3 regions of the Rhodospirillum centenum SW genome follow, and region 1 is predicted to be linked to each of the others. Evidence: riboswitches for the same ligand, from Rfam matches in the RefSeq annotation. Region 1 holds a riboswitch; each other region holds the start of a gene.

Evidence for each region. A riboswitch is a leader RNA that binds a small molecule or an ion and turns the genes downstream of it on or off. The one in region 1 is predicted to bind cobalamin.
Region 2: linked by a shared signal. The riboswitch ahead of RC1_RS01500 (cobyric acid synthase) and the one ahead of RC1_RS03145 (TonB-dependent receptor plug domain-containing protein) in region 1 are both predicted to bind cobalamin.
Region 3: linked by a shared signal. The riboswitch ahead of RC1_RS18515 (TonB-dependent receptor plug domain-containing protein) and the one ahead of RC1_RS03145 (TonB-dependent receptor plug domain-containing protein) in region 1 are both predicted to bind cobalamin.

The regions. Positions count from the first base shown of each region.
Region 1 is NC_011420.2:713,379-720,474, reverse strand. It holds gene phoU (phosphate signaling complex protein PhoU) at 1-129, opposite strand, end outside; gene RC1_RS03160 (pentapeptide repeat-containing protein) at 249-1,550, shown strand; gene RC1_RS03155 (AAA family ATPase) at 1,586-2,164, opposite strand; cobalamin riboswitch at 2,273-2,502, shown strand; gene RC1_RS03145 (TonB-dependent receptor plug domain-containing protein) at 2,738-4,729, shown strand; gene RC1_RS03140 (ABC transporter substrate-binding protein) at 4,729-5,601, shown strand; gene RC1_RS03135 (FecCD family ABC transporter permease) at 5,598-6,602, shown strand; gene RC1_RS03130 (ABC transporter ATP-binding protein) at 6,599-7,096, shown strand, end outside.
Region 2 is NC_011420.2:328,736-335,831, reverse strand. It holds gene RC1_RS01510 (bifunctional adenosylcobinamide kinase/adenosylcobinamide-phosphate guanylyltransferase) at 1-34, opposite strand, end outside; gene cbiB (adenosylcobinamide-phosphate synthase CbiB) at 62-973, opposite strand; gene RC1_RS01500 (cobyric acid synthase) at 1,022-2,608, opposite strand; cobalamin riboswitch at 2,723-2,936, opposite strand; cobalamin riboswitch at 3,049-3,258, shown strand; gene RC1_RS01495 (ribonucleoside triphosphate reductase) at 3,349-5,376, shown strand; gene nrdD (anaerobic ribonucleoside-triphosphate reductase) at 5,445-5,624, shown strand; gene RC1_RS01485 (anaerobic ribonucleoside-triphosphate reductase activating protein) at 5,639-6,292, shown strand; gene RC1_RS01480 (acyl-CoA thioesterase) at 6,271-7,017, shown strand; gene RC1_RS01475 (ABC transporter ATP-binding protein) at 7,040-7,096, opposite strand, start outside.
Region 3 is NC_011420.2:4,043,112-4,050,207, forward strand. It holds gene cysT (sulfate ABC transporter permease subunit CysT) at 1-74, shown strand, start outside; gene cysW (sulfate ABC transporter permease subunit CysW) at 59-1,039, shown strand; gene RC1_RS18505 (sulfate/molybdate ABC transporter ATP-binding protein) at 1,050-2,096, shown strand; gene RC1_RS18510 (hypothetical protein) at 2,246-2,566, shown strand; cobalamin riboswitch at 2,693-2,888, shown strand; gene RC1_RS18515 (TonB-dependent receptor plug domain-containing protein) at 3,087-4,976, shown strand; gene RC1_RS18520 (ABC transporter substrate-binding protein) at 4,979-5,863, shown strand; gene RC1_RS18525 (FecCD family ABC transporter permease) at 5,860-6,900, shown strand; gene RC1_RS18530 (ABC transporter ATP-binding protein) at 6,897-7,096, shown strand, end outside.

The sequences.
Region 1 (7,096 bases):
ATCGCGGGTGACGATGGCCTGCATCGCCTCCCGGAGTTGCTGCTCCGCCTGCCCCCCCATTTCAGCGATATAGCTGTGGAGCTTGCGAAGCTCCTGGTCATAGGCATTGACGATGTGCTGCGACTGCATCCTGGACCTCCCCTCGGGAACCCTGGCCGCGGACATGCCGGCACGGTTCCACATGAGCCAATAATCCGCTAAGAAAACGAATGTCCACCTCTGACTAGCGGCTGCGCCGCGATCAGGCCATGACGCCCCACGAGTTGATCGCCACGCTGGAGAAGCACGAACGCTGGCTGAAGCGGGTGACGGGCGGCGCGCGGGCGATGATGCCGCTGGTGGACCTCCAGGGGCATAACTTCAATGCCGCCAACCTGCAATCGGCCAAGCTGTCGGGGGCCAACCTTTCGGACTGCGACTTCACGCGGGCGAACCTCAGCCAGGCAGACCTTTTCGCGGCGCGGATGACCCGGGCGCTGCTGACCGGCTGCAATCTGACCAAGGCCGATCTGCGCGGGGCACACCTGCGCGGTGCCAAGCTGAAGGGCGCCATCCTGCGCGAGGCGGATTTGCGCGGCGGCGCCCTGCTGGACCGGCGCAGCCCCAGCCAGATGAGCGTGCAGCGGTCCGACCTGTCCGGTGCGGACCTGGACGATGCGCTGCTGTCGAACGCCAATCTGGCCGGCGCCGATCTGGGCGAGTGCAGCATGGTCGGCGCCGACTGCCAGGGCGCGCAGATGTCCGGCTGCAACCTCTCCAACGCCGTGCTGAAATCGACCAACTTTTCCAACAGCGACCTGCGCGGCGCCAACCTCGCCGGGGCGAACCTCGCCGGCGCCTCGCTCCGCGGCGCCAACCTGATGGGCGCGAACCTGACCGGCGCCAGCCTGCGCAACGCCGACCTGCACGGCGCCAACCTGGACGGGGTGAGCCTCGCCAGCGTGGACATGACCGGCGCCAACATCACCCGCTCGCAGGACAACTTCTCGCAGAAGGTCCAGGCCACGCTGTCCGCACATTTCGCCTGGATCAACTCCAACGGGGCGAAGGGCACGCGCGCCACCCTGGACGGGGAGGATCTGTCCCATATCGGGCTGGAGAAGGTGAATCTCAGCGGCGCCAGCCTGAAGCACTGCACCATGGTCGGCGCCAAGCTGCGTGAATCGCTGCTGATCATGACCGATCTGGTCTCGGCCAACCTCCAGAACGCCGATCTCTGCGGCGCCACCCTGGACGGGTCGAACCTCCGCGCCGTCGATCTGACGGGCGCCCGGCTGGACGGGGCGGAGATCGGGTCCGTGGACATAAAGGGACCGGACGGCCGTCCCACCGGCCGGCTGTGGCCGGCGAACCTGTCCGGCGCGAAGCTCGTGAAGGCCAGCCTCGTGCGGGCGAACCTGCGCAACGCGAACCTCTCCGGGGCCGACCTGCGGGGGGCCGACCTCACCGGCGCCAACCTGATCGATGCCAATCTACGCGGCGCCCTGCTGGACGAGGCCGTGCTGACCGGGGCCGCCCTGCCCCTGCCGGACGAGGATGAGGACGACTGACGGGTCGCCTCCGTGACCGGCCCGCCCCTCCCGTATCAGCCGGGGCCGAGTCGTCGCAGCACCCAGTCCAGCCGCGCTTCCGGCGCCATCGCCCGGTCGGGCACGATGACCAGCCGGGCGGGATCGACCCAGCGCCGGCACAGCCCCGCCACCAGTTCCTGGAAATGGAGCTGCATCCAGGGATTGGGAAAGCGCACGCCGTCATCCTCCAGCGGAATGCAGCCCCAGGGCAGCAGCAGCACGGCGCTGTAGTCCGCCATCGCCGCCACCGCACGGGCGAGCAGCGCCTCGGTCGCGGCGGGATCGTCCACCCCGAACCCGTTGGACAGCCAATGGGCGGCGAAATCCAGCGGCGTGCGGTCGGTGACGAAGCCGCCGTCTGCCTGCGCCATCGCCCGCACCAGCGCATCCGCCTGGGCGCGGATCAGGGCGCGGTGCCCCTCGCGCGTCAGGGTGTGGAGATCGAATCCGGCCTCCAGCAGCGGCCGCATCGCCTCCGCCATCACCGGAAGGTCCAGCCGGCCGCCCAACGCCTCCGCCAGTGTCGTCTTGCCGACGCCGGCGCTGCCGGTGATGCCGATGCGGTGGGGGTGGTGGTGCGGGGCGGTATCCATCCGGCGATGCTAGAGCCTTGCGGCCGGGTCGGGAACGGGGCGCTCGCCGTCCCAGGGTTGCCCCCTGCGGCGATGGAGCCGCCTTGTCGGGTCCGGACGTTTTCCCTACAGTGCCGCACATGTGTCGGTCCCCCCGAAGGGGTGAAAAGGGAACGACGGTGCGGCCTGCGCCTGGGTGACCGGGTGGGGCCAACGCCGTGGCTGCCCCCGCAACTGTGATCGGCGAGTTCGCCGCCCCCCGTCCGCACGGACGGGAACAGGCCACTGGGAAACTGGGAAGGCCGGGCGTCGGATGCGGACCCGAGAGCCAGGAGACCTGCCGGCATGAAGCGTCACGCAACCATCGGGCGGGGTGCATCGATGGGACGGTCCTCCGTTTTGCGGTGACGTGCCCGATGGGTTGCCGTGGACGGGGGTGCGCGCATGCGTCCTCTGACGAGTCGTGTCTGCCGCCAGTACCGCGCCGGTCGTTTCCCGGCGGAGGCGGAGCCGTGCCGTGTCCACGGGGACCCAGAGTCCCCAACCGCCCGACCCGCGCCCTGCGCGGTCGCGGCGCCAGCCGGCACGCAAGCGATGCACAAGCGACCCACCGTCTTCCCGCAACCCCGGTTTCCGCTGCCTTTCCTGGCAGCGGCCTTCCTCCTGCCGGCACTCCCCGCGACGGCCGCGGCCGATGACGCTTCCCCGGTGGAGGAGATCGTCGTCACCGCCACCCGGACGCCGACGCCGATCGACCGCATTCCCGCCTCCGTCAGCGTCATCGACCGCGAGGAAATCCGGCGCAACGCCTGGCAGACCCTGCCGGATGCCCTGCGCACCCTGCCCGGTGCCGCCCTGACCCGCAGCGGCGGCCCCGGCGGCAACAGCTCTCTGTTCCTGCGCGGTACGAACAGCGACCATGTCCTGGTGCTGCTGGACGGCCTGCCGGTGAACGATCCGGCCATGACCGCCGGCGCCTTCAACTTCGGCGACGACCTGCTTGAGGGTGTCAGCCGGATCGAGGTGGTGCGCGGCCCCGCCTCCACCCTCTACGGCTCGAACGCCATCGGCGGCGTGATCAACATGATCACCCGTGCCGGCGGCCCCACCGCCGCCACCGCCGAGGTCGATGCCGCTGCCGGCACGGACAAGACCTGGCGCGGCAGCGCCGGCCTCTACGGCACGCTCGACAATCTGGACTACGGCGTCAGCGTCCAGGGCTTCACCACCGACGGCGACAATGCCACGCCCTCGCGGATGGCCGGCAATCTGGGCGAGGATGACGGCTTCGACGCCCTGACCGCCACCGGCAAGGCCGTGGTCCGGCTGGAGAACGGCCGGCTGGAGGCGCTGCTGCGCTGGCGCAGGGCGGAGAGCGACCTCGACAATGTCCCGCAGGACGAGCCGAACTCCACCGGCGAAAGCGACCATCTGGCCTGGCAGCTTGCCGGCGAGCGGCTGTTCTTCGGCGGGGCGCTGAACTCCCGGCTGAGCGTGGGGCAGAGCCGCTACGACCGCACCTACCGCAACGATCCGGACAGCGTCTCCGCCGATTACAGCCGCGACACCTACGACAGTGTGCGGACCCAGGCCGACTGGCAGAACAACCTGACCCTGCCGGCGACGGCGGCGGTGAAGGACGGGGTGCTTGGCTTCGGCGCATCGTTCGTGCGGGACGAGGTGGATTTCGACACCCGCTCCGTCTCCGCCTACGGTCCCTACACCAGCGCCGTGGACGCGGATGCCGACAGCCTTGCCCTCTATGTCCACGCCCAGGCCCGCCTGTTCGACGCGGTGGACGTGACGGCCGGCCTGCGCAACGAGCATCCGGACGATTTCGGCACCACGACGACCTGGCGCCTGGGGGCGGTCGTGCCGCTGCCCTCCCTCGCCACCCGCCTGAAGGCGGCGGCCGGCAGCGCCTTCAAGGCGCCCACCCTGTATGACCGCTTCGGCACGAACAATTACGGCTACCGCGGCAATCCCGACCTGGACCCGGAGAAGAGCGTCGGCTGGGAGGCCGGGTTCGAGACCGACCTGCCGGGGGCGGGGCGCAGCAACCTCGCCACCCTGTCGGTGACCTGGTTCCAGAGCGACATCGACGACCTGATCACCTACCGCTACAACCCGGACTTCACGAGCACGGTCGTCAACGTCAACGAGGCGCACACCAAGGGGGTGGAGACGATCCTCACCCTGCGCCCCGCGGACTGGGCCGAGCTGACGGCGAGCTGGACCTGGACGGATGCCCGCAACGAGCAGACCGACGCGCGCCTGCTGCGCCGGCCGGAGCATGCCCTGGCCTTCACGGCGGCGCTGGAGCCCGTCGCGGGCCTGACCGTGGCCCCGGAAGTCTCCTTCATCGGGCGGCGGCGTGACTACATCTATCCCGACGGGAGCGGCTACGGTGCAGAGGGTACGGCCGGCGGCTACTGGCTGGCGAACCTGTCGCTGACCTGGCAGGCGCGCGAAGACCTCCAGCTCTACGCCCGCGGCAGCAACCTGTTCGACCGGACGATCGAGGACCCCAACGGCTTCGCACAGCCGGACCGGGGCATCCTCGTCGGCCTCCGGGCGACATACTGATGCGGCGGGCCCTGGCAGCCCTCGTGACCCTGCTGGCGGCGTGGCAAGCCCACGCCGCCGACGGTCCGCAGCGGGTGGTGTCGCTCAACCTCTGCACCGACCAGCTTGCGGTCCTGCTGCTGCCGCCGGAGCGGATCGCGGCCCTGTCGCATCTGGCCCGCGATCCCGGCCTGTCCCATGTCGCAGCCGAGGCCAGGGCGCTGCCCGTCGTACAGGGCGTGGCAGAGGAGATCCTGCCGCTGCGGCCGGACATCGTGCTGGCCGGAACCTACACGACCCGCGCCACCGTGGCGCTGCTGCGGGCCCGCGGCATCCCCGTGGTGGAACTGGGGCTGGCCTCCGGCTTCGACGACATCCGGACCCAGACGCGGGAGGTCGCCCGGGCGCTGGGCGTGCCTGAGCGCGGCGAGGCCCTGCTGGCGGAGATGGATGCGAAGCTGGCCGCCGCCGCCCCCCGCGACAGCGCCCGTCCCACCGCCCTGACGCTGGAGCCGGGCGGCTTCACCGCGGGCGGCGGCACCCTCTCGGACGCGGTGCTGACGGCGGCGGGCTTCGCCAATTATGCCGCCGGCCACGGCATGCGCGGATACGGCTATCTGCCGGTGGAGAGCGTGGCCGCCGACCCGCCGGACCTGCTGGTCGCCGACCGGGGGCCGGAGGCGCACCCGTCGCTGGCCGACCAGTTGCTGCGCCACCCCGCCCTGGCCCGCAGCGTCCCGCCGCGGGCACGGCCCGACATCCCCGGCCCGCTGATGAGCTGCGGCGCTCCCTTCATCGCCGACGCGGTGGTCCGGCTGGCCGAAGCGCGGCGGGCACTCCTGGGCGCCGGCACGCAGGTGGCGCAGACCCCCGCCGCGGCGGACGGGCCATGACGCGGGAGCTTTCCGCGGGACTGCTGGTCCCGGCCCTGACCCTGCTGGTCGCGCTGCTGTTCGTGGCCTCCCTCGCCGTGGGACCCAGCGCCGTGTCGCTTTCCACGGCGGTCAGCGACTGGTGGGCCGGCGGCGACAGCACCGCCGCCGTGATCTTCGCGGAGATCCGGCTGCCGCGGGCCATTCTGGGCCTGCTGATCGGCGCGGTCCTGGGACTGTCGGGCGCCGCTCTCCAGGGCCTGCTGCGCAACCCGCTGGCCGAACCAGGACTGCTGGGCGTGTCGGCCAGCGCCGCACTGGGGGCCGTCGTCACCTTCTACAGCGGCCTGTCGCTGGCCTTTCCCCTGGCGCTGCCGGTCGGCGGCATGGCCGGCGCCCTGCTGGCGGTGGCCCTGCTCTATACCCTTTCCGGGCGCGATGCCGGCGTGCTGACCCTGATCCTGGCCGGCGTCGCCATCAGCAGCCTCGCGGGCGCCTTGACCTCGCTCGCGCTGTCGCTCTCGCCCAACCCCTTCGCCCTGGCGGAGATCGTCTTCTGGATGCTGGGCTCGCTCTCCGACCGCAGCCTGGACCATGTCTATCTGGCGGCGCCCTTCATGCTGACCGGTGCGCTGCTGCTGCTGGGCACCGGCCGCGGCCTGGACGCCCTGACCCTGGGGGAAGAGACGGCACGCTCCCTGGGCTTCGCCATCGGCCGGCTGGGGGCGCTGGTGATCGTCGGCACGGCGCTGGCGGTCGGTGCCGCCGTGTCGGTGGCGGGGACCATCGGCTTCGTCGGCCTGATCGTGCCGCACCTGCTGCGCCCGCTGGTGGGACACCGGCCGAGCCGGCTGCTGCCCTTGTCCGCCCTGGGCGGGGCGGCGCTGACGCTGGCGGCCGACGTCGCCGTCCGCCTGGGCGGGGCCGGACCGTCCGAACTGAAGCTGGGGGTCGTCACCGCCCTGCTGGGCGCACCGTTCTTCCTGGCCCTGGTGCTGCGGACACGGCGGAGGGTGGCATGAGCGCTCCCTTGCTCGAAGGGCGCGGCCTGCGCCTGTCCTATTCCGGACGGACGGTCCTGGCCGAAGCCGGCGTCACCCTGGGACACGGTGAGCTGGTCGGGCTGATCGGCCCCAACGGTGCCGGCAAGACCACCCTGCTGAAGTGTCTGGCCGGGCTGTTGCGGGCCGATGCCGGGACGGTGACCCTGGACGGCGCCGCCCTGGACCGGGTACCACCCCGGCTGCTGGCCCGCCGTCTGGCCTATCTGGCGCAGTCCACCGCCGTCCACTGGCCGCTGACGGTGGAGCGGGTGGTGGCGCTGGGCCGGCTGCCGCACCTGGACCCCTGGCGCGCCCCCGGCGCGGCCGACGCGACCGCCATCGAGCGGGCGCTCGCACAGTGCGGCGTCGCCCATCTGCGCGAGCGCGTCGTGACGACGCTGTCCGGCGGCGAACGCGCCCGGGTGCTGCTGGCCCGTGCCCTGGCGGTGGAGCCGGACCTGCTGCTGGCGGAT
Region 2 (7,096 bases), 380 kb from region 1:
GCACCGGGCCGGTCAGGAAAGTCACCGTTCCCATGGCATCGCCTCCGTTCCGGTCTGCACGTCAGACATGGATGATCACCTCCGCCATGGCCACCTGCACCACGGCGGCCAGCAGGGCGAGGCCCAGACCCGCCCGCCGGGCGCGCTCCAGGGCGCGGGGCAGGTCCTCCGGGCCGGGGGCGGTCCCCCCTTCGTTGAGGACATAGTGGCCCGGCTTGCCCAGGCGCAGCCCCAGGGCCATCGCCATGGCCGCCATCGGCCAGCCGCTGTTGGGCGAAGCGGTGCGCCGGGCCTCCGCCGCCAGGACCGTCCGCCGGTCGCGGCGCAGCGCATCCGCACCCAGCAGCGCCAGCGCCGTCAGCCGCGCCGGGATCAGGTTCAGCAGGTCGTCGGCGCGGGCGGCGACCTTGCCCGCCCATTCCCAGCGACCGCGGTAACCCCACATGGCATCCGCCGTATTGGCGAACCGGTAGAGCGCGGCTCCGGGCAGACCGGCCACCAGGAACCAGAACAGCGGCGCCACCAGGGAGTCCGACAGGTTCTCCGCCAGGGATTCGATGGCAGCCTCGCGCACCTGCTCCGGTTCCAGCTCCGCGGTGTCGCGGCTGACCAGAGAGCCCAGACGGGCGCGGCCGGCCGCCAGACCCTCGCGCAGGGCCGTCTCCGTGGCGGCGACCTCCGACAGGAGCAGGGTCAGGGCGAACATCGGCTTCAGCAGGAACGCCAGCAGCACCAGTTCCAGCCAGGCCGGCAGGTCGGAGACGAGCCACGTCGCTGCCCCCGCCCCCGCCACCGTGGCCGCCGCTCCGACGGCCCAGGCGACGGCGCCGGCCGGCAGTGCCAGCCAGGGCGGCAGATCGGGCAGCCGGCGGCCAGCGTGCTCCAGGTACTGGCCCATCCAGATCACCGGATGCAGCCGCGCCGGCGGCTCGCCCAGGAAGCGGTCGATCAGCAGGGCCAGCAGGATGGTCATGGCCGGGCGCTGCCGCGGAGGGGAAGGGCGTGCGTCACCGGGGGGCCGTCACCGCGCCAGGGCCAGCAGCGCGTCGAGGTCCAGATTGGCCTCCACATGGTCGGCCAGGGCCTCCAGGGCCGCCTCGGTCCGTGCCTCGAAATCGAGCGCCGAGGCCTGCGCCCCCACCCGCTCCAGCCAGGCGGAGCGGAACCCGTCCGACCCGAACAGGCCGTGAATGTAGCTGCCCGTCACCCGCCCGTCGGCGGATACCGCCCCTTCGGCCCGCGGGGCCGAGCCGTCGCCCGCATCCAGCATCATCCAGGGCCGCTCCAGGCCCGGCCCGGTCGTGCGGCCCATGTGCATCTCATAGCCGGTGACGCGGCGGCCGCTGTTGCGGTCCAGCCTGTCGATCTCGACCAGCCGCTTGTCGCCGCCGATCTCCGTCTCGATGTCCAGCAGGCCCAGGCCCGGCGTCTCGCCGGCCGGTCCCTCGATCCCGGCGGGATCGCGCACCACCCGGCCCAGCATCTGGAACCCGGCGCACAGGCCGACGACCCGGCCGCCGTGGCGGACATGGGCCAGGATGTCCACGTCCCAGCCCTGCTGCCGCAGCACGTCCAGGTCGGCGCGGGTGGTCTTGGAGCCGGGCAGCACCACCACGTCCGTATCGGCGGGGATCGGATGACCCGGGGATACCCAGCGCAGGTCCACGCCCGGCTCGGCCGCCAGCGGGTCCAGATCGTCGAAGTTGGCGACGCGGGACAGCCGCGGCACCGCCACCTTCAGGCCGCTGCCCACGCCGGTGGCCGGCCGCTCCAGCGCCAGCGAATCCTCCGCCGGCAGGCGGTCGGCCTCCTCGAACCAGCGGACCACGCCCAGGAAGGGCCAGTTGGTCATCGCCGTGATCGTGCCGCAGGCCGGCTCGAACAGGGAGAAGTCGCCGCGGAACTTGTTGACGATGTAGCCGACGACGCGGGCCCGGTCGGCCTCGTCCAGCAGGGCGTGGGTGCCGACCAGGGCGGCCATGGTGCCGCCACGGTCCAAATCGCCCAGCACGACGACCGGCAGGCCCAGCCGCTCCGCCAGATGCATGTTCGTGATGTCCGAGGCGCGGAGATAGATCTCCGCCCCGCTGCCGGCGCCTTCCACGATCACCAGATCCGCCTCCGCGGCCAGCCGCTCGAAGCTGTCCATGATCGGCGGCATCAGGCCCTTGCGCATCCGGTGATAGGTGCGCGCCGGGCAGTTGCCCAGCACCCGGCCGCGCAGCACCACCTGCGAGCCGATGTTCGTCTGCGGCTTCAGCAGTACCGGGTTCATGTGGATGGACGGCGCCACCTTGCAGGCGCGGGCCTGGAGCGCCTGGGCGCGGCCGATCTCGCCGCGTGCCGGCGTGCCGTCCGCTTCCGGCGGGGCGTCGGCGTCGGGCACCACGGCGGCGTTGTTGCTCATGTTCTGCGCCTTGAACGGGCGCACCACCAGACCGCGGCGGGTGAAGGCGCGACAGAGCCCGGCCACCAGCATGCTCTTGCCGACATCGGAACTGGTGCCCTGGATCATCAGCGCGCGGGCGCGGCGCGGAGCGTCCGTGCTGCGCGGCGTGTAGATGATCGGGGCGAGGCCGTCGCCGGGCGTCGTCGCGGAATCGGACATGGACTGGAAGCCCCTTCAGACGTGAAGGGCATGGGCATGGGGAAGACCGTGACGTCCCGTCATCCCCACCGGGGCGGCCGGATCGCGGTCGTTCCGCCGGGACACCCCGCCCGTGGACCATGATGCGTCGCGGCAGGTCTCCTGGCTCGCGGGTCGTCGCCTCGGCCCGGCCTTCCCGGAACCCTTGCGGGTCCAGTGGCGCGAACGGGAGAGGCTCACCGCCGACAGTTGCGGGGGCAGCTCCGGCCTTGCCGCGGACGGCGCACCGGATTCCCTCTTAGCTTCCGCACCCGGGAGGAGCGGAAGAACCGTGACGGCTGAGCTTTAGGAGACGGCCATCCCCCTGTCAACGCCCGCCTGCACGGCTGTGGACGGACCGCATGGCGATCCGTCATGCCCCTCCTGCGCCGCCGGAGCTTGACTTAAGCAGAACCTGCATTTACGGTATTTAGCGTTACGGTCCTCCGGACAACACAATATGTAGTTATCCGGGGGCTAAGAGGGAAGCCGGTGCAATTCCGGCGCTGCCCCCGCAACTGTCAGCGGCGAGCTGCCGACCTTTCATGTCACTGGTGCCGACCGGCACCGGGAAGACCGGACGGTGGCGCGGACCCGCAAGCCAGGAGACCTGCCGTAACCCAGTCTACCATCTTCGGACGGGGTGATCCGAAGGGAACCCGCCGGCGCCGCGCCGGGCGGTTCCCGACCCCTGTCCGCGTGCCGGAAGGGGAAAGACCCGCATGCCCGTTCATGCCCTTGCCACGCTGCCGAAGTCCGTGATCAAGCGTAGCGGTGAAGTGTCCGCCTTCAACGGCGACAAGATCCGCTCCGCCATCGAGCGCGCCGGCAAGGCGACCGGCGAGTTCGACGGGGCCGAGGCGCATCTCCTGGCGATCCAGGCGATCAAGGTGATCGGCCATCGCTTCCATACCGACGCGCCGCACATCGAGCAGATCCAGGACGTGGTCGAACAGGTCCTGATCTCCGCCAACCATTTCGCCACGGCCCGCGCCTACATCGTCTACCGCGAGCAGCGCGCCCGTCTGCGGCGCGACCGCAAGACGGTGGTGGATGTCGAGACCTCGATCAACGAGTACCTGAACCGGGCCGACTGGCGCGTCAACGCCAATGCCAACCAGGGCTATTCGCTGGGTGGCCTGATCCTGAACATCTCCGGCAAGGTGGTGGCGAACTACTGGCTGTCGCACGTCTACCCGGCGGAGGTGGGCCGCGCCCACCGCGAGGGCGACATCCACATCCATGACCTGGACATGCTGGCAGGCTACTGCGCCGGCTGGTCCCTGCGCACCCTGCTGACGGAAGGGCTGAACGGCGTGCCCGGCAAGGTCGAGGCGGCGCCGCCGAAGCACCTGTCCAGCGCCGTCGGCCAGATCGTCAACTTCCTGGGCACCTTGCAGAACGAATGGGCCGGCGCGCAGGCGTTCAGTTCCTTCGACACCTATCTCGCCCCCTTCATCCGCAAGGACAACCTGCCCTACGAGCAGGTGCTCCAGTGCATCCAGGAGCTTGTCTACAATCTCAACGTGCCCTCCCGCTGGGGCACGCAGACCCCCTTCACGAACCTGACCTTCGACTGGACCTGCCCGGAGGACCTGCGCGACCAGGTGCCGGTGATCGGCGGCGAGGAGATGGACTTCACCTACGGCGAGCTTCAGGCCGAGATGGACCTGATCAACCGCGCCTACATGGAGGTGATGACCCGGGGCGACAGCAAGGGGCGGGTCTTCACCTTCCCGATCCCGACCTACAACATCACGCCCGACTTCCCCTGGCAGAGCGAGAACGCCGACCGGCTGTTCGAGATGACGGCCAAGTACGGGCTTCCCTATTTCCAGAACTTCGTCAATTCCGAGCTGAAGCCGAACATGGTCCGCTCCATGTGCTGCCGGCTCCAGCTCGATCTCAGCGAGCTGCTGAAGCGCGGCAACGGCCTGTTCGGCAGCGCCGAGCAGACCGGCTCGCTGGGCGTGGTGACGGTCAACTGCGCGCGCCTGGGCTATCTGCACAAGGGCGACGAGGCGGCCCTGTTCCGCGCCCTGGACGAGATGCTGGACGTCAGCCGCACCAGCCTGGAGATCAAGCGCAAGGTGATCCAGCACCACATGGACAACGGGCTGTTCCCGTACACCAAGCGCTACCTGGGCACGCTGCGGAACCATTTCTCGACGCTGGGCGTGAACGGCATCAACGAGATGATCCGCAACTTCACGGACGATGCCGAGGACGTGACGACCGAGCGGGGCTACGCCTTCGCCGTCCGCTTCCTGGACCATGTGCGCGCCCGCATCGTGCAGTTCCAGGAAGAGACGGGCAACATGTACAACCTGGAGGCCACCCCGGCGGAGGGCACGACCTACCGTTTCGCCAAGGAGGACCAGAAGCGCTTCCCCGGCATCCTCCAGGCCGGCACGGCGGACCAGCCCTACTACACCAATTCCAGCCAGCTTCCCGTCGGCTTCACGGACGATCCGTTCGAGGCGCTGGAGCGGCAGGAGGAGTTGCAGCGCAAGTACACCGGCGGCACCGTCCTGCACCTCTACATGGGCGAGCGGGTGTCCTCGGCCGACGCCTGCCGCAAGCTGGTGCGGCGCGCGCTGGAGAATTTCCGCCTGCCCTACATCACCGTGACGCCCACCTTCTCGATCTGCCCCAAGCACGGCTATATCGAGGGCGAGCACGCCTTCTGCCCCAAGTGCGACGCCGAGCTGATCGCCCGCAAGCGGCAGACCTGCGCCGCGGCCGAGTGAGCGCCGCGGCACCGCATCGCCGGAACACCGGCCCGATCCCCCGACCCCCGGACAAGAGGACCCGACCCATGAGCTGCATGACCGAGACCGCCGAGATCGTCCTGAAGGACGAGGAGCGCCAGCCCTGCGAGATCTGGACCCGCGTGATGGGCTATCACCGCCCGGTCTCCTCCTTCAATTTCGGCAAGAAGGGCGAGTTCGCCGAACGCCGCTACTTCGCCGAGGCGAAGGCGGACCTCGGGGCCTGACGAAAGCGCATCCGGTGGCCGACCTCCGCGTCGGCGGCCTGTCCCGACTGTCCACCTGCGACTGGCCGGGCGAACTGGTCGCCACCGTCTTCTGCCAGGGCTGCCCCTGGGCCTGCCCCTACTGCCACAACCCGGACCTGCTGCCCGCCCGCGGGCAGCGGGAACTGGCGTGGGAGCAGGTGCTGGCCTTCCTGGAGGGGCGCCGCGGCCTGCTGGACGGCGTCGTCTTCTCCGGCGGGGAGGCGACGCTCCAGGCCGCGCTGCCCGATGCCATGCGGACGGTGCGGGGGATGGGCTTCCGCATCGGCCTGCACACGGGCGGTCCCTATCCCGAGCGGCTGGCGGACCTGCTGCCGCTCCTGGACTGGGTGGGCTTCGACGTGAAGGCCCCCTTTGCGGAGTACGAGCGGATCACCGGCGCCTCCGGCAGCGGGGAGCGGGCGCGCGAGAGCCTGCGCCTGCTGCTGGACGCCGGCATCGCCTGCGATGTCCGCACCACCGTGCATCCGCGCCTGCTGGACGCGGCGGCGCTGGAGCGGCTGCGCGCCGATCTCGACGCGCTGGGCGTCCGGCAGCACCGCCTGCAGCCCTTCCGGGCCACGGGCTGCCGGCCCGACCAGCTTGCCCGCCTCTCAGGAGATGCGCCGTGCGCCGCGAGACCAGCCTGATCGACCTGATCTTCCCGGGCGATACCAACCACCACGGCACCCTGTTCGGCGGCGCCGCGCTGGCGCACATGGACAAGGTGGCCTTCATCGCCGCCACCCGGCACGCGCATGTCGATTTCGTCACGGCGTCCTGCGAGCGGATCGACTTCGCCGCCCCGGCGCAACTGGGCGAGATCGTGGAGGTCACGGGCCGCATCGCCCGCGTCGGCCGGCGCTCCCTGACGGTGGAGGTCGATCTCGTGGCCGAGGCGCTGCTGACCGGGGAGCGGCGGCTCTGCACCCGCGGCCGCTTCAACATGGTCTCGGTGGACCGGGACGCGGCGGTGCCGCCGCTGGAGGAAGCGGCGGAGGAACCGCAGGCGGTCGGTGTCCGCATGGTGGAACTGGTCTTCCCCGACCAGGCCAGCCACAACCACATCCTGTTCGGCGGCCATGCCATGGCGCAGATGGGCAAGGCGGCCTTCGTCGCCGCGACCCGCCACTGCCGCCGCGCCGTCGTGCTCGCCGCCTCGAAGCGGCTGGACTTCACCAGCCCCGTGAAGGTGGGGGAGATCATGGAGATCGAGGCCGCCGTCACCGGCACCGGGACCAGCTCCATGCAGGTGACGGTCGATCTCTGGGGGGAGAACCTGAAGACCGGCGAGCGTCGCAAGGCGGCCGAGGGCGTCTTCGTCATGGTCGCCCTGGACGCGGACCAGCGGCCGACGCCGGTCCGTCCGCTCTGACCGGGACCCGCCGGCCGCCCGGTCAGGAGACGGGATCGGCCGCCAGCCGGCGCCAGGGCAGCACGTAGCGTTCCTCGCC
Region 3 (7,096 bases), 1.0 Mb from region 1:
TGCTGGCGAGCTTCGTGCTGCTGCTGGTCATCAACCTGCTGCAACGCTGGACGCGGCGATGGGCCGGGCTGTGAGGGAGCCGCCCGTGACCGCCTCCCCCTGTGACGCCGATCCCGCCGTTCCGGGCAGAGCCGCGTCAGCGGCCAGGGGCGGGTCGGTCCTGGACGATCCTGTCGTGATCGAGCGGCCGCCGGAACGGCGCCGCGGCGTGCTGGAGGATCCGCTCTGGGTGAAGCTCCTGGTCGGCGGGACGGCTCTGGGGTTCCTCGCCCTCTTCATCGCACTGCCGCTCCTCGCCGTCTTCGTGGAGGCGATGCGGCGGGGCTTCGGGCCCTTCTGGGAGGCGCTGGTCGAGCCCGACGCCCTGGCCGCCGTCCGCCTGACCCTGACGGTGGCGGCCATCGCCGTGCCGGCGAACATGGTGTTCGGCGTCTGTGCCGCCTGGGCCATCGCCAAGCACCGCTTCCCCGGCAAGTCGCTGCTGCTGACCCTCGTGGATCTGCCCTTCAGCGTCTCGCCGGTCATCTCCGGCCTTGTCTACGTGCTGCTGTTCGGGGCGCACGGCTGGTTCGGCGGCTGGCTGCGCGAGCACGACATCCAGATCGTCTTCGCCGTGCCGGGGCTGGTGCTGGCGACCCTGTTCGTCACTTTTCCCTTCGTGGCGCGTGAGCTGATCCCGCTGATGCAGGCGCAGGGCACCGACGAGGAGGAGGCGGCCGTCACCCTGGGCGCCAGCGGCTGGCAGACCTTCCTGCGGGTGACGCTGCCGAACATCAAGTGGGGCCTGCTCTACGGCGTGCTGCTCTGCAACGCCCGGGCGATGGGGGAGTTCGGCGCCGTCTCCGTCGTCTCCGGCCACATCCGGGGGGAGACGAACACGATGCCGCTGCATGTCGAGATCCTCTACAACGAATACAATTTCGTGGCCGCCTTCGCCGTCGCTTCCCTGCTGGCGCTGCTGGCGATCGTGACCCTGGTTGCGAAGTCGCTGCTGGAATGGCGGTTCGGGGCCGAGCTGGCCGCCACCCGCAGGCATTGAGGGGCTGCGCATGAGCATCGTCCTGTCCGGCATCACCAAGCGGTTCGGCGTCTTCACGGCGGTCGATCATGTGGACCTGACCATCGCCCCGGGCGAGCTGGTGGCGCTGCTGGGGCCATCCGGATCGGGCAAGACGACCCTGCTGCGCATCATGGGCGGGCTGGACTTCGCCGATTCCGGCCAGCTTCTGATCGACGGCCAGGATGCCACCGCGACCGAGCCGCACGCCCGCCGCGTCGGCTTCGTCTTCCAGCACTACGCCCTGTTCCGGCACATGACGGTGTTCGAGAACGTGGCCTTCGGCCTGCGGGTCGCCCGCCGTCGGCCGAAGCTGGCGGAGGCGGAGATCCGCCGGCGGGTCCTGGAACTGCTGGATCTGGTCCAGCTCGCGCAGCTTGCCGACCGCTATCCGAACCAGCTTTCCGGCGGGCAGCGCCAGCGGGTGGCGCTGGCGCGGGCCCTGGCCACGGAACCGCGCGTGCTGCTGCTGGACGAACCGTTCGGGGCGCTGGACGCCAAGGTGCGCAAGGAGCTGCGGCGCTGGCTGCGGGAGATCCACAAGGGCATGGGCGTCATCACCGTGTTCGTGACCCACGACCAGGAGGAGGCGCTGGAACTGGCCGACCGTGTCGCCATCCTGCATCGGGGGCGGCTGGAGCAGGTGGGCACCCCGGCGGAGATCTACGACCGGCCGGCCACGGCCTTCGTCTGCGATTTCCTGGGCGGCGGCACCCGGCTCGCCTGCACCATCCAGGGCGACCATGCGGAGATCGCGGGGCTGTCGCTGGCCCTGCCGGCCGGTGCCTGGACCCGTGGTCCCGGGATCGCCTTCGTCCGGCCGCATGATGTGGAGGTGCTGCCCGCCGCCGGTCCGGGCAGCCTGTCCGCCCGGGTCCGGGCGGTGCAGCCGGTCGGCCCGGAGCTGCGGCTCGACCTCGACCTGGACGGACAGGTCATGGAGGCCCTGCTGGACCGCCGCACGGCCGATGCGGGGGCGCTGACCCCCGGGGCCGCGGTGGGCGTCAGGCTGCGCCATGTCAACATCTTCCCGGCCTGAGGGATGGCGCCGTTTCCGTCAGGCTGTCGCCTGACCCTGGCGCACGACCGTCGGGCCGAGAGGTGCGAATCAGACGGCAGACACCGCGTTAGCGTCATGTTAACGTAGTTACGCCTCACTTGGGGAGTAACGCGCTCGGAGGCTGTGCGGTGCGTGTCATCATCATAGGATCACAGGCAGAGGATCTGGCGGCGGCCCGGGCGCAGTGCCAGAGCGGTCGGCTTGCCGTCGTCGGCACCGGCGGCTGGCAGGATGCGGTCCGTCTGTTCGATGCCACCCAGCCATCGGCGGTGGTGCTCGCCTCCGCCCCCTTATCCCCCGAAGCCGCCGGGGCGATCTGGTCCTTGCGCGCCCGCGATCCCTTCGTCGCCATCGTGCCGCCGCATGCGGCCTCCGCCATGCCCGGTCACGTCGCACCCGCCGCGCCCGCGGCAGGCGGTCCGTTCCCGATGGGCGGTCTTCCGGGCTGATCCGCCGCCGGCCGGTCGCCGGGTCCTGGGGGCGCGCGCTGGGGCATATCGGGTTATGCGTGTCGCCGCTGCCACAGGTTTCGGAACACCGCCGCTCATCCCTTGTGCCGCGGTTCCGACTAGGCTAACCCTCAGCCCGCCGAAGGTGCCCCGGAAGGGGTGAAAAGGGAACGCGGTGCGGGTCGCAAGGCCCCAGGCCGCGGCTGCCCCCGCAACTGTGAGCGGCGAGCGCTCGCCCATTCATGGCCACTGGGAAACTGGGAAGGCCGGGCGAGCGTCGTGACCCGCAAGCCAGGAGACCTGCCTTCGGAAACGCGTCGCACGGCCGTTGGGCGGGGTGTCCTGGCGGGGCGGATTTCCGTTTCGTGCCGGCGCTTCGGAAGGAGCGTGCCCGTGTCGCTGCCATGCCTGCCATGGCGGTGCCGGACCGGCCTGTCATCCCCCCGACGCGGCAGGTCCGCCGCGCCGGCTGTCGGGCCCTGCTTCCGATTTCGCATCCTTGTGGAACGGAGCCAGAGAAGTGCCCAAGTCCTCCCTGTCGTCCCGTCGCCGTCACGCGCTGTTCGCCGGCCTGACCGCCGCCTCCTGCCTCGGTCTGGCGGTGCAGGCCCAGGCCCAGAGCGCAGGGCGCGATCCCCTGGTCGATGAGATCGTCGTCACCGCGACCCGCACCCCGACCCGGATCGACCGCGTCGGCAGCAGCATCAGCGTCGTCACCGCGGCGGACATCGCGCGCAGCCAGCAGTCGCAGGTCCTGGACGTGCTGAAGCGCGTCCCTGGCATCAGCATCTCGCGCAGCGGCGGCGTCGGCGCCACCTCCAACGTCCGGATCCGCGGCTCCGAGACCAGCATGGTCAAGGTGCTGGTGGACGGGGTGGAGATGAACGACAGCTCCGGCGCGAGCCGCGATTTCGACTTCAATGCCCTGCTGAGCGACGACATCGAGCGGATCGAGGTGCTGCGCGGGCCGCAGAGCGCGCTCTACGGCAACGACGCCATGGCCGGCGTCATCAACATCATCACCCGTCAGGGCGACGGCCCGCTGACCGTCCGCGGACTGGTCGAGGCCGGTGCCTACGACACCTTCCGGCAGAATCTGTCCCTGTCCGGCCGCTCGGGCGACGTCGATTATTCGCTCTCGGGCAGCAACTACAAGACGGACGGCTTCTCCCGTGTCGGCGCGGGCGACGAGAAGGACGGGTCGGAAATGCGCTCCCTGCGGGGGCGGCTCGGCTGGCGCGCCAGCGAGGCGCTGCGCTTCGACTTCTCTGCCGGCTGGGACTGGCTGGACACCGACTTCGATCCCAGCGCCAGCAGCGACGGTCCCGCCTTCCAGGAGAAGGAGACCCTGTTCGGCCATGCCGGCGCGTTCTTCACGGCGCTGGACGGCCGGCTGGAAACCACCCTGTCGGTCGGCGCCAGCCGGACGGACCGCGACTTCGACGAGCCCCAGGGCTGGTACCGCTATTCGACCTTCGACAGCGACCAGCTCAGCGTTGACCTGATGTCCAGCCTGAAGCTGCGCCGGGCGGATGTCGCCACCGTCGGCCTCGCCTGGGACCGGGAGAAGGCGGAGACCACCACCACCAGCAGCCGGGGCGTCACCACGCCGGGCGTCGATGCGGATGTCGAGACCTGGGGCGTCTTCGGCCAGTATCTCGCGGCCCTGACCGAGGAACTGTCGGTCACCCTGGGCGCCCGCCACGACCATAACGACCAGTTCGGCGGCGACACCACCTGGCGCGCCACGGCGGCCTATGCGCTGTCCCCGGTGGGCACCACGCTGCGCGCCAGCTACGGTACGGCCCGCCGCGCGCCCAGCCTGTACCAGCTCTTCGACCCGACCTACGGCAACCGGCGCCTGGAGACGGAGAAGAGCTGGGGCGCCGATGCCGGGATCGAGCAGGCCCTCTTCGACGGCAAGGTCACCGCGGGCGTGTCCGTGTTCCGCAACAGCTACCGCAACCTGATCGCCTTCACCTCCAGCTACGTGAACATCGGCCGCGCCCGGACCCAGGGCGTGGAGACGACGCTGGCCGTGCAGCCGGTTTCCTGGCTCTCGCTGGATGCGAACTACACCCTGCTGGACACGGAGAACCGGGACAACGGCCGCGACCTGCCGCGGCGGCCGCGCCATTCGTTCAACCTGGGCGCGGACGTGACGGTGACGGACGCGGTCACCCTGGGGGCGGACCTGCGCCATGTCACCTCGCAGCTCGACCGCGCGTCGGCCACCTCGCCGCGGGTGGACGGCTACACGGTCGTGAACCTGCTGGGCCGCTGGGAGCTGACGGACAGCCTGAGCCTGTTCGGCCGGGTCGAGAACCTGTTCGACGAGGACTACCAGGAGGTCCTGAACTACAACACGCCCGGCCGCTCCGCCTATATCGGCATCCAGGCGGCGTTCTGAGCATGGGCCGGCGCGTCGCCGCCGCCCTCCTGCCGCTCGCCCTCGTCCTGTCCTCCGTCGTCCTGTCCGTCGCGGGCCTGCCCGGTCCGGCGGCCGGGGCGACGGACGGGGTGGGGGCGGCGCCCCGCCGTGTCGTCTCGCTCTCGCTCTGCGCCGACCAGTTCGTGCTGGCCGTGGCGGAGCGGGAGCAGATCGCCGGCCTCAGCCGCCTTGCCGCGGACCCGAACCTGACGCCCTTCGCGGCGCAGGCTTCGGGTCTGCACCGGCACGGCGGCACGGCGGAGGAGATCCTGATGCTGAAGCCCGACCTGGTGGTGGACGGCGGTTTCACCCGCGGTCGCACGGTCGCCATGCTGGAGCATCTCGGCGTGCCGGTGCTGCGGCTGCGCGGTGCGGTGACCCTGGCCGGCATCCTGCCCCAGATCGACGCCGTGGCGGCGGCGGTCGGGCAGCCGGAGCGAGGCCGGGCGCTGCGGCGCGCCCTGGAGGCACGGTTGGCCGGGGCGGGCACCGCCCCCGCCCTGGGCACCGCCATGCTGTACCGGCCGGGGGGCGAGGTTCCCGGCTCCCGCGGCATCGTCAACGACATGATGGCCGCGGCCGGCCTGACGAACATCGGCGGGCGTCTCTCCACCCGCCCGAACGGCCGTGTCATGGTGGAACAGCTCGCGCTCGATCCGCCGGACGTTCTGGTGGTGGACAGCCGCCGGCCGGACCGGCCCGGTGTGGGCCAGTCGGTGCTGGACCACCCCGCGCTGCGCCCACTGGCAGGGCGGATGCGGGAGGTGTCCTTCCCCTTGAAGTACTGGCTCTGCGCCGGCCCCGGCTCCATCGACGGGGTGGCCCTGCTGCGTGAGGCCGTCCGCGGCGGGGGAGGGGCGTCATGACCGCCGCCGCTGCCGACCGAGCCCGCCCCCCGGACGCAGCCCGGCCGCGGGGAGACGGGCTCCTGCTGGCCGGGCTTGGGCTGCTGCTGGCCGCCCTGTTCCTGGTGTCCCTGCTGGTCGGTCCGGCCCCGGTCCCGCCCGGACAGATCCTGGCGGGGCTGGCGGGGCGGGGCGATCCCGCCGTGGTGCTGGTGGCGCAGGAGGTGCGCCTGCCGCGCGCCCTGCTGGGGGCGCTGGTGGGGGCCGGTCTGGGCATGGCGGGGGCGGCCCTGCAGGGATTCCTGCGCAACCCGCTGGCCGATCCGGGCCTTGTCGGGGCGTCCGCCTCCGCCTCGTTCGGCGCCGTGCTGGTGCTCTATTTCGGGCTCTCCGCCCAGCTTGCGCTCGCCATGCCGCTGGCCGGGATGGCGGGGGCCGGCTGCGGCATGGCGCTGATCCTCATGCTGGCAGGAAGGCAGGCCAGCGTGCTGTCCCTCATCCTCGCCGGCGTGGCGGTGCAGACCCTCGCCGGGGCGCTGACCTCGCTGGCCCTGAACCTCGCGCCCAACCCGCACGCGGCCCTGGAGATCGCCTTCTGGCTGCTGGGGTCGCTGACCGACCGGACGCGCGACCATGTGCTGCTGGCGGCCCCCTTCCTGCTTGTCGGGATGGCGATGCTGGCGCGGGAGCGGCACAGCCTGGACGCGCTGGGCCTGGGCGAACGCACGGCGGCCAGCCTGGGCGTGGACGTGGCGGCGCTGCGCCGCCGCATCGTGCTGGGCACGGTGCTGGCTGTCGGGCCGGGGGTGGCCGTGACGGGTGCCATCGGCTTCATCGGGCTGGTGGTGCCGCACCTGCTGAGGCCCTTCGTCGGGCACGAGCCGGGGCGCCTGCTGCTGCCCAGTGCCCTGGCCGGCGGTGCCCTGCTGCTGGCGGCCGATATCCTGGTCCGGCTGGTGCCGACCAATGACGAGCTGAAGCTGGGTGTCGTCACCGGCCTGATCGGGGCGCCCTTCTTCCTGCTCCTGCTCAACCGGCTGAGGGCGGAGGTGCGATGACGGGGCTCCGGGCACACGAGCTGGGGATCGACCTGGGCGGCCGGGCCGTGCTGGACGGGGTGTCCGTCGGGCTCCGGCCGGGGGAACTGGTCGGGCTGATCGGCCCCAACGGGGCGGGCAAGACGACCCTGCTGGGGACGCTCGCCGGCCTCTCCCGGCCCGACCGGGGGCAGGTCAGCCTGGACGGCCGTCCCCT